DNA from 2 places in the Citrifermentans bremense genome. Region 2 is predicted to be linked to the other one. Evidence: riboswitches for the same ligand, from Rfam matches in the RefSeq annotation. Region 2 holds a riboswitch; the other holds the start of a gene.
The links. Region 2 has a riboswitch for molybdenum cofactor ahead of GEOBRER4_RS14050 (aldehyde ferredoxin oxidoreductase family protein). Riboswitches for the same ligand answer to the same signal wherever they lie in the genome.
Positions count from the first base shown of each region.

Region 1 (5,161 bases), 2.2 Mb from region 2:
GCCCTTTCCGCTTCAATTCCGACAGGGTGGCGTAAAGCTCCAGCTTTCCCCGGACATCGAGCTGGGCGCTCGGCTCGTCCAGAAGCAGCAGCGAGGGTTGCATCGAGAGCACCGAGGCGATGCAAAGCCGCTGTTTTTGCCCCGCGGAAAACCGCTCCGTGCTGCGCCCCTCCTCACCTTCCAAAAGTACCGCCCGCAGCGCCTTCTTCACCCGCAAGGCCACCTCGTCCGGCGGCAGGCAGAGGTTCTCCGGCCCGAAAGCCACCTCTTCCGCCACAGTGTCGCAAAGCATCTGCGCTTCCGGGTTCTGGAAGACGATGCCGACCTCCCGGCGCATGGCTGCGGCATCCGAAGCGATGAAAAGGGAGACGCTCCCATCGAGTGAGCCTTCCTGCAAGAGCCCGGCTAGGGCGAGCAAAAGGGTGCTCTTGCCGCTTCCGGAGTTGCCGGTAAGGGCCACGAACTCACCCTGGCCTACGCTGCAGGAAATTCCCGACAGTGCCGGTTCGCAAGCCCCCCGGTGGGTGTAGCCCAGGCCCTCGACTCTGAGAAAAACATGATCCAGAAAGCCTCCTTGTCGCCTGGCAGGCGCTTAAACGCGCTCCTTCAGGCAGTTAAAGGACGTGGCGCTCCAGCGCCGAAAGCGGCAGTTGTAGCAGGAGCGCTCCTCCTCGGCGACCAGCTCCTCGTCGACGTCGGCGGCAAAGGCGGCGCACTCCTCGGCCGCCCGGGCAGCTGCCTGCCACGCGTCCCTTCCGTGAAGAAATTCCCTTCCCCCCATGGCATCGGTGCGCCACATCGGTCAGTACCCCCTGAGCCGCTTTCTGTGCAGCGTCTGCCAGCGGGCCGCAGACGCGTCATCAAGCGGAGAGACCAGCAACACCGAGCTCCCGCCCAAAAGCACCGTCTTCGGCTTCTCGCCTATCGAGACCAGGTCATCCTCGTGCGGGGCACCGCCGTCGGCGCAGCGGACCGCATCCACCAGGGGATGCTGCAGCAGCTCCGCGACCCTCAGCGTCGGGCACGGCTGCGCGAACTCCAGCGCCCCCTTGAGCCGCCCGTCGTTCCCCCAGAGACGAAGCCCGGCCCCCGCCAGCGCGCCGATCACCCCCTGCCCGGTCCCTCCGTGCTGGGAGAGGTGCACCCCGAGCCGCCGGGCGAGGCCGTAGGCCTCGTCCATGGTGATCACTTCACGCTTCGCCCGCCGCCCGAAGGCCATCAGCTCGTCTTCCGACGTCACGCGCTCCGGCACGACCACGCAGAGGCCGGGATCGGACCCCGGCGCGGACTCCCGCCCGAGGAAATCCGATACGAACTCCGTCACCGGCGCCAGGGCCCCCTCGCCGATTTCGGCGTAAAAGCACATGGCGCTGTTGTGCGAAGTGTACGGGATGTCCGGGTGGACAAAGAGCTGGTGCCTGGTGACGAAGCTGCACGAGCCCCATCCCCGCTGCTCCAACCCGTCCGCGATCAGGGAAGCGATCTCCCCGGTCCCCCGGCTCTCCAGGTTGTCGGTATCGTCTATGGCTATCAATATCCGCATGCCTGCACTCCCATTCGCTATAACCACAGGTATACAACGGTGGACAAAAAAATGCCCCGTTCCGAAGATGGAAAGAGGCCGTAAGCAACCGGAATAATTACCGGTACTGCTTCAAGGCTCTCCTTTCCAAAAGAGAGGCGCCGCCGTTTCCAGCGACACCCGTTGGCTCGGCGCCATGGGGAAAAGACCCGGTAGGCGGCAGAGCTCGGAGAGTTCGATAAATTTGGCCCAGTGGAATAACACAGGAAAACGGTATACGCTAACGATTTTTTCGAAGGCGGTCATTTTTCTTCTTCCGTGCCAAGCGGCGCCTTTTCCGCCGTCTCCTGCTCCACCTGGTCCATGGTGTCGAGGACCTTTTCCGGCTGCACGTCCCTGGCAAGCTCCTCCAGCTCCGGGTTCCTCGACTCCTCCACCCCAAGGCGCTCCCCGATGGCGGTCAAAAGGGTGATGATCCTGGTCACCTCGTGCTCAGCCAGCAGATCTATGTGGAGGTTCAGTTCCGCGCGCCGGTCGGCCAATGCCTGCATCCGGTTCTGGCTGATGAGAACGAAGGTGGAGAGAAAGATCGCCTCGACCGAGGCCACCATGGCGAGGATGACGAGCGATGGGTCGAAGGGACGCAAAATGGGGAGCCACGACACGTTGATCAGAATCCAACCGCTGAACAGGAGCACGTGGATATAGACGAAGGTCATGCTTCCGGTGAAAGAGGTTATGGCATCGGCGACCCGCTCCTGCACGGGCTTTTTCCGCTCCTCGGCCTGGCGCCTCTCCAGCAGCGCGGCGATGTTGCGGTTCACCACGGCGGCCATCGCCTCTTCCCCCTCCGTCGTCGCCTTGCGCTCTTGTTCCTTCTTGCTCATCATCCCCTCCCGAACCGCGGGTCTGGAATCCAATGCTTTTTTGCATCAGCACATTATAGCAAGCCAATCTCCCCTTGAGGCTCAGCAGTTCAACCGCCCGAAAACCTTTTACAAAAGCGCCAGATCGTGTATAGTGCCGGAACCGCGTCCTTTTTTGACAGTCATACCCTTTTGAACGGAGACAACAGAGAGTATGAAAATGTTCCAACGCCTCCCCTTCCTTCTGCTCTCCTGCCTGCTGCTCTCCTGTCTGCTGTTTCCGGTGCTTGCGGTACCGGCGTCCTCTAAAACCGGTGCAGGGCCGGAGGCGCTGCAGCACAAGAAGATCCTGCTGATCAACTCATATCACGCCGGGTACAAGGGGTCGGACGGCATCATCGCCGGCTTCAGCGAGACCCTCCGCAAAACCTACCCCGCCGCAGAAATCACCATCGAGTACCTTGACTCCAAGAACTACAGCGGTCCGGAGTATGACCGCCGGGTGCTGGATACACTCAACTTCAAGTTCCAGAAAAAACAGTTCGATTTAATCGTCGCCACCGACGACTATGCCTTCAACGTCGTGGAGAAGCACCGTGACCGGCTCTTCGGCAACACCCCCGTGGTCTTTTGCGGCACCAACGATTTCGACGCAGGTCGCATCAAGGACCGCCCGGACTTTTCGGGGATAGACGAGACCCCGAGCTTTGCGGACACGCTGGAGCTGATCTTCAGGCTCCACCCCGACAGCAGGCGCATCGTGGTCATCCACGACGACTCCATCACCGGAACCCTCAACAGCGCGAGCTTCAAAGCCGCGGCGAGCCGCTTCCAGTCGCGCGCCGCGTTCAGTTACCTGGCAGGGAAAAGGCTCGAAGAGCTGATTCGCGAGGTGCAGCAGATTCCCCAAGGGAGCGTGATCGTCTACTTCGCCTCCTTCGTCCCCGACGAGAAGGGCGTGCGCATCTCCAGCGTCGAGGCGCTGCGCCGCATCTCGGACGCGAGCCGCGCTCCGGTGTACGGGGGGTGGGAATTCAACCTGGGGTACGGGATCGTCGGCGGCCGGCTGGTCAACCTGCGCCAGCATGGAGTGGCCGCCGCGGAGATGGCCGTAGCCCTGCTCAAGGGGGAGCGCCTCCCGTCGCGCCTGCAGCCAAGCCCGAACCAGTACATGTTCGACTACACGGAGCTCAAGCGCTTCGGCATACCGGTCTCGAAGCTGCCGTCGGATAGCATCGTCATCAACAAGCCGCAGACCTTCCTGTCGCGCTACGGTTTCACCATGATGGTGCTCCTTTCCGCGAGCCTGTTCCTGTTGCTGCTATTGGCCCTTGCCAAGCTGGTGATCAGCCGCAACGAGGCGCGCGCCAGCGAGGCGCGCTACCGCGGCATGGTCGAGGCATTCGACGGTTTGATGTACATCTGCTCCCCGGACTACCGCCTCGAGTTCATGAACGAGCGCCTGATCGAAAAAACCGGCCGCGACGCAACCGGCGGCATCTGTTACGAGGTCATCTACGGCCTCAGCGCCCCCTGCCCCTGGTGCCGGGGGACAGACAGCTTCCAGGGCAGGAGCGTGCAGTGGGAGTTGAACCTCCCCGAAGACGACCGGTGGTATCAGGTGTTCAACACCACCGTGGAGAACGTCCACGGCAAAGGCTCGAAGCTTGCGATGATCATCGACGTGACCGAGCGCAAGGAGGCGGAGGAGGCCCTGCGCCAGGCGATGGACGCAGCCGAGAGGGCCAACCGGGCCAAGAGCGAGTTTCTCTCCAACATGAGCCATGAGATCCGCACCCCCATGAACGGGGTCTTCGGCATGACGCAACTGCTGGAACTGACCGAGCTGAGCCAGGAGCAGCGCGAATACGTGCACTCCCTGAAGAGCTGCGGCAAGAACCTGCTGAGGCTGATCAACGACATACTGGACATCTCGAAGATCGAGGCCGGGATGATGACCCTGGAGTCCGAGCAGTTCAGCCTGCTGCAAAGCATCAGGGACGTGGTCATGACCCAGAACCCTGTCGCCAGGGAAAAGGGGCTCAGGCTCCAGGTCGACGTGGCGCCGGGGGTGCCCGACGCGGTCCTTGGCGACCAGCTCCGTTTCAAGCAGATCCTCCTGAACCTTCTGGGCAACGCGGTGAAGTTCACCGAGAAGGGAGGGGTCACCATCACCGTCTCTCTGCAGGAGCAACCCTCTCTCCCCGCTTCGTTCCTGATTGCGGTGCGGGATACGGGGGTGGGGATAGCCCCCGGGGCCCAGGAGGAGGTGTTCAAGCCCTTCGTCCAGGAAGACGGCTCGACCACGCGCAAGTACGGTGGAACCGGGCTCGGGCTCAGCATCAGCCGGCGCCTGGCGGAGATGATGGGGGGGAGCATCTCCGTAGAGAGCACGCCCGGGACGGGGAGCTGCTTCACTGTGGCCCTTCCCCTCACCCCGGCGAAGACGCCGGTAAAGGCGGCAGATGCGGCGCGCCAGCCCCCTCCGCTGTGGGCGGGGCGCCCCCTGCGGCTGCTGCTCGTCGAGGACGACCAGACCAACATCGTCTTCGCCTCGTCGCTTTTCAAAAAGCTCGGCCTGGAGACCACGGTGGCCGAAAACGGCAGGGAATGCCTGGCACACCTGGAGCGGGGGGATTTCGACGTGGTGCTGATGGACATACAGATGCCGGTGATGAGCGGGGAGGAAGCGCTGCGGGAGATCCGGGAGAAGGAGCGAGCGACCTCGTCCCGTCAGCCGGTGATAGCCCTCACGGCGTACTCGCTGAACGAC
Region 1 is NZ_AP023213.1:949,277-954,437, reverse strand. It holds gene GEOBRER4_RS04090 (ABC transporter ATP-binding protein) at 1-535, opposite strand, end outside; gene GEOBRER4_RS04085 (hypothetical protein) at 593-799, opposite strand; gene GEOBRER4_RS04080 (hypothetical protein) at 803-1,543, opposite strand; molybdenum cofactor riboswitch at 1,647-1,766, opposite strand; gene GEOBRER4_RS04075 (DUF1003 domain-containing protein) at 1,825-2,409, opposite strand; gene GEOBRER4_RS04070 (ABC transporter substrate binding protein) at 2,603-5,161, shown strand, end outside.
Region 1: another riboswitch for molybdenum cofactor. It lies ahead of GEOBRER4_RS04080 (hypothetical protein); the one in region 2 lies ahead of GEOBRER4_RS14050 (aldehyde ferredoxin oxidoreductase family protein).

Region 2 (5,161 bases):
CCTCGATGACGTACCCGCCGAGCCCCCCGCAGCCGATCACTGCCACGCGGCTGCGGAACAGCTTCAACTGCTCCTCGATCGAGATCATGTTCCGGTTGCGCTGGTAGCGCGCGGGGAAGATCCCGTTTTCCAGGGCCAGTGCTTCGACTTCGTGGTACCTCAACCCGAACTGGGCCGCGGCTTGGCTCTGCGCGTTCCAGGAGAGCATACCCGCTTGGGCGGAATCCTTGAGAAAGGTAAGTGCTTTCAGCATTTCAGCCTCCTCCTACCAGCGGGAACAGGGACAGGGTGTCCTGGTCGGCGAGCTTGGAGTCGAGTTCCCCGTGCCTGCCGTTCAGCATGACGATACCGATCTCCTCTTCGGTAAGCCCAAGGCTCAGCACCACGGCCCGCACCTCGGTCCCATCCGGGAGTTCCTGCTCGGCCACCTTGAACCTGCCGTTTCTAAATGTCGCGAAAAGCTTGAGCGTGATTCTCATGTGGCACCTGCGAATTCGTGGGTAGAAACGAAAAAGCCCGGCGTGACTTGCGTCACGCCGGGGAGTGGCGCGTTTTTTAGAAGTTCCAGAACTCGTCGAGTTCCGCGTCGGTGAAGTCCCATACCGCGTTGTGCGGCGCCACCGGCTCGGTTTTGAAGAAGTCCGGCAGGCGGTCGTGCACGTTGGTGAGCCCCGCTTCCTGGTTGAACTTGCGCTCGAGCTTCAGGACATGCTTGCCCAGGTTGGTGACGTCGTCGCCGGTAAGGGCGATGTCGAAGCGGGCGTTGATCATGTCGATCAGGGCCGGGAGGCACTCCGGGATGTCCAGGGCCGGGAAGGCCACGAAGATGCACATGCCGGTGGAGTCGACCGCAGCGGTCGCGATCTGCAGGTTGCGGGAAAGCTCGACCTGGCCGTCCTTCTTGAGCGGATCGACGTAGCCGCCGACGTTCAGGATGTTGGTGGCGATGGTGTAGCCGGAGGTGTGGTCGGCGCCCATGGTGCTGGTCGCGTAGGTGACGCCGATACCCTTGACGGAGCGCGGGTCGTAGGCCGGGATTCCCTGGTTCTTCACGACCGGTACGCGGGTGACGCCGTAGGTGCGGCCGACGGAGCCGGCGCCGCCACCCAGGATGCGGCCCAGGGCGGTCCCTTTGCCGATCTCTTCGGTCAGAAGGCGCAGCATTTCCTTGGAGTCGCCCCAGTTGAGGATGCCGGCTTCCATGGCGACGCCGAACATGACGGCGGTCTCGATGGAGTCGATCCCGATGTCGTCCATCAGGTTGTCGGCACGGGCGATGTCGTCCAGGTTGTCGATGCAGCAGTCGGCACCAAGGCCCCAGATGGTCTCGTACTCGAAACCGGAGGTGACGTACTTGCCGTCCTTGTCGTTGTAGACCTGGGAGCACTGGATGATGCACCCTGCGTGGCAGCCGTGCTTCACCTTACCGCCGCGTGCCGCGATGGTGTCGTGCATGGTCTCGCCGGAAATCTTGTCGTGCCCTTCGAACTGGCCGACGGTGAAGTTCCTGGTCGGCAGGCCGCCTGCTTCGTTCAGGATGTTGACGAGGACGTTGGTGCCGTAGGTCGGCAGGCCTTCGCCGGAAACCGGGTGGTCGAGAAGCGCCTTGGAGAAGGCCCTTGCCGCGGTCTTGAATTTCTCCGGATCGGCGATGGTCACGGGTTTCGCGCCCTCACCGTCGATGGAGATGAATTTGATCTGCTTGGAGCCCATGACTGCGCCCAGGCCGCCACGGCCGTGGCTGCGGATCTTGCTGTCCGGGTCCTTCACGGAGATGTTAGCCGCGGTCATCTTAAGCTCGCCGGCGATGCCGATGGTGAGGACGCCGGTCTTCTTGCCCAGGCGCTGCTCAACTGCATCGATGACGGCGAAGTTGCCGGCGCCGAGAAGTTCTTTCTCCTCGTTGATGGTGACGCCGTTGATCCCCACGGCGAGGTTGTACCAGGTGCCGGATTTCGGCGCGCCTTCGATGATGAGGGCCTTGATGCCGAGTTTAGCCAACATCTGTGCCGCGGTGCCGCCGGCGTTGGACTCCTTGATGCCGCCGGTAAGGGGGCTCTTGGCGCCTGCGGAGAGGCGGCCGGAGTTAGCTGCAGCGGTGCCGGTCAGAAGGCCCGGCGCGAAGCAAAGAACGTTCTGCGCGGAAAGCGCATGGCAGGTCGGCGGCACTTCAGCGGCCACGATGGTGGAGGTAAGCGCGCGGCCGCCAAGGCCTGCCCAGGCTGCCGGAACTTCTTCGATCTTGGTGGTGAGGTCGGTCATGTTGACGCGAAATATCTTATCCATGCTTTTCAAGCTCCCTATTAATTAGTTTCCGGCATCGGTGCCGGCGCTCCTTTCCAAGAGGGAGGCTCCGCCGTTTCCAGCGAAACCCGTTGGCCTGGCTCCGTGAGGGTGATCCCTTTTAGGCTGCGCATGGCTCGGAGGATAATGACCCCTCCCCGGTGAAGGGGAGGGGAGGTTTGCTGCGATGCTGCTGTCTCTTACATTGCGTCCTTGAAGATCTGGACAACCTGCTCGAGGGTTGCCTTGCGCGGGTTGGTGAACTGGCAGGCGTCTTTCTTCGCGTTCTCAGCCATGATGGTCAGGTCCTCTTCCTTGACGTTGAGGGCCTTGAGGCCGGTTGGGATGCCGATGGAAGCGGAGAGGGTGCGGATCCTGTCGATTGCCTTCTGGCCTGCTTCGGTCACGGAGAGGCCGTCGACGTTCTCGCCGAGTGCCTTCGCGATGTCAGCGAAACGCTTCGGGCAGGCGATCAGGTTGTACTGGCTGACGGCCGGGAGCAGGATCGCGTTGCAGACGCCGTGCGGCAGGTTGTAGAAGCCGCCCAGCTGGTGAGCCATGGAGTGAACGTAGCCAAGCGATGCGTTGTTGAACGCCATGCCTGCCAGGTACTCGGCGTAAGCCATCTTGTCGCGCGCCTCGAGGTCTTCGCCGTTGGCGACTGCCTTGGAGAGGTACTCAGCGATCAGCTCGATTGCCTTGATGGCGCAAGCGTCGGTGATCGGGGTGGCGATGGTGGACACGTACGCCTCGACGGCGTGGGTCAGTGCGTCCATGCCGGTTGCCGCGGTCAGTGCTGCCGGCTTGCCGACCATGAGCAGCGGGTCGTTGATCGCGACGTTCGGGGTGCAGCGCCAGTCGACGATCGCCATCTTAACGTGGGTGTCGGTGTTGGTGATGATGCAGAAACGGGTCATTTCGGACGCGGTGCCTGCGGTGGTGTTGATTGCCACGAATGCCGGCATGGGCTTGGTGGTTTTGTTCACGCCTTCGAGGTCGCGGATGTGGCCGCCGTTGCCGATGACCATGCCGATGCCCTTGGCGCAGTCGTGGGAGGAACCGCCGCCCAGGGAGATGATCGCGTCGCAGCCGTTGTCCTGGTACACCTTGACGCCGTCATGCACGTTGAGGTCGGTCGGGTTGGGCTCTGCGCCGTCGAAGATGACTGCGGAAACACCAGCTTCTTCAACCTGGGACTTGATCTTGTCGGCAACGCCCATGGCCGAGAGGCCCTTGTCGGTAACGATCAGCGCCTTGGATGCGCCCAGCGCCTTGATCTGGCCACCGGTCTCTTTAGCGGAACCAATACCCATCAGTGATACTGTCGGAATGTAGAAACCGTACGTCTGCTCTCCTAATGCCATTTGTCTTTCCCCCTGTTGTTGTGTCCGGATTTCAAGCCCGGTTGTTTAACCATTGAGTAGGTCCATGTTGCATACACTGTCCTAAAACGGTTTTCTAGGTTATCGCAAACCCCATACCAGAATTTGCCAGAGCCGCATTTTTTTCGGCATCTGTTATTTTTTTGCCAGATACCGTATACTTAACCCGCACCATGTTTACACCACTTCTACCCCCGGTTTTCCGGCTCGCTCTGAAAAGTAACAGATGTCGTGTTCCATTATGGAGCGATTGCTCCGTTGTGGCACGGTTGTTTTGGTCAGTGATACATCATCTCATCACCGCCTCGAAAGCTCCCCCGCAGCAGCTTCAAAAATGCTTGTTCCTCATGTATTCACTATGTTAGTCCCCCCTCTCTCCTTCCTTTCGCTTTTTTGTGTGACGTTTTGCAGCAGTTGGTACCGATATTGCCTTTGTATACAAACAGGCAGTTCACGAGGCGGATCCCTTTATTCAAAAAAAATCCCCCCCAACCTCCCTTCGCAAAGGGGGGAGATTAAGAAATGGGAGTGGCGGCATGGCACTGATCGATACCTATGGCAGGCGCATAAACTACTTGAGACTCTCGGTCACGGACCGCTGCAACATGCGCTGCAGCTACTGCATGCCGGCGCAGGGCGTGGAGAAGCTTGAGCATAAAGAGATGCTGAGCTACGAGGAGCTCTATCGCGTGGCGGGCGCCTGCATAGCGCAGGGCATAGAGAAGATCAGGGTGACCGGCGGGGAGCCGCTGGTGAGAAAGGGGATCGTGCCCTTCCTGGAGCGCCTGGCGCGGGTGCCCGGCTTGAAGGAGCTGGTGCTGACCACCAACGGGCTGCAACTGGAGGAGATGGCGCTGCCGCTCAAGCGCGCCGGGGTGGCGCGGCTCAACATCAGCCTCGATTCGCTCAAGCCCGAAGTCTTCGCCCGCATCACCCGCGGCGCCGACCTGAAGCGGGTGCTCTCGGGTATCGAGGCAGCGGAGCGGACGGGTTTCAGCAACCTGAAGATAAACATGGTGGTGATGCGCGGGGTGAACGACGCCGAGATCCTGGACTTCGCCGCCCTCAGCGTCACCAAGCCGTACACGGTGCGCTTCATAGAGTACATGCCGACCCTGCTGGACGAGGGATGGAACGCGCAGAGCATGCCCGGGAGCGAGATCCTCGCGCGGATCGCGGAGCGCTACCCGCTGCTCCCCATGGTCGGCGCGGAGATGGCGGGCCCGGCCCGCAACTTCAAGATTGAGGGGGCGGCCGGAGCCATCGGCATCATCACCCCGGTTTCCGGCCACTTCTGCGAGAGCTGCAACAGGATCAGGGTCACCGCCGCCGGCAGGATGCGCGGCTGCCTCTTCTCCGACCAGGGGGTGGACTTGAAACCGCTTTTGCAGAGCCTCGACCCATACCGGCTCCAGGAAGAGATCCGGCGCATCGTGACCCACAAGCCGGGACGGCATCACATAGCCGAGCCCGAGGCGGAGAAGATAACGGTCAAC
Region 2 is NZ_AP023213.1:3,217,541-3,222,701, reverse strand. It holds gene GEOBRER4_RS14060 (HesA/MoeB/ThiF family protein) at 1-253, opposite strand, end outside; gene GEOBRER4_RS14055 (MoaD/ThiS family protein) at 255-479, opposite strand; gene GEOBRER4_RS14050 (aldehyde ferredoxin oxidoreductase family protein) at 556-2,286, opposite strand; molybdenum cofactor riboswitch at 2,317-2,438, opposite strand; gene GEOBRER4_RS14045 (iron-containing alcohol dehydrogenase) at 2,484-3,647, opposite strand; gene moaA (GTP 3',8-cyclase MoaA) at 4,202-5,161, shown strand, end outside.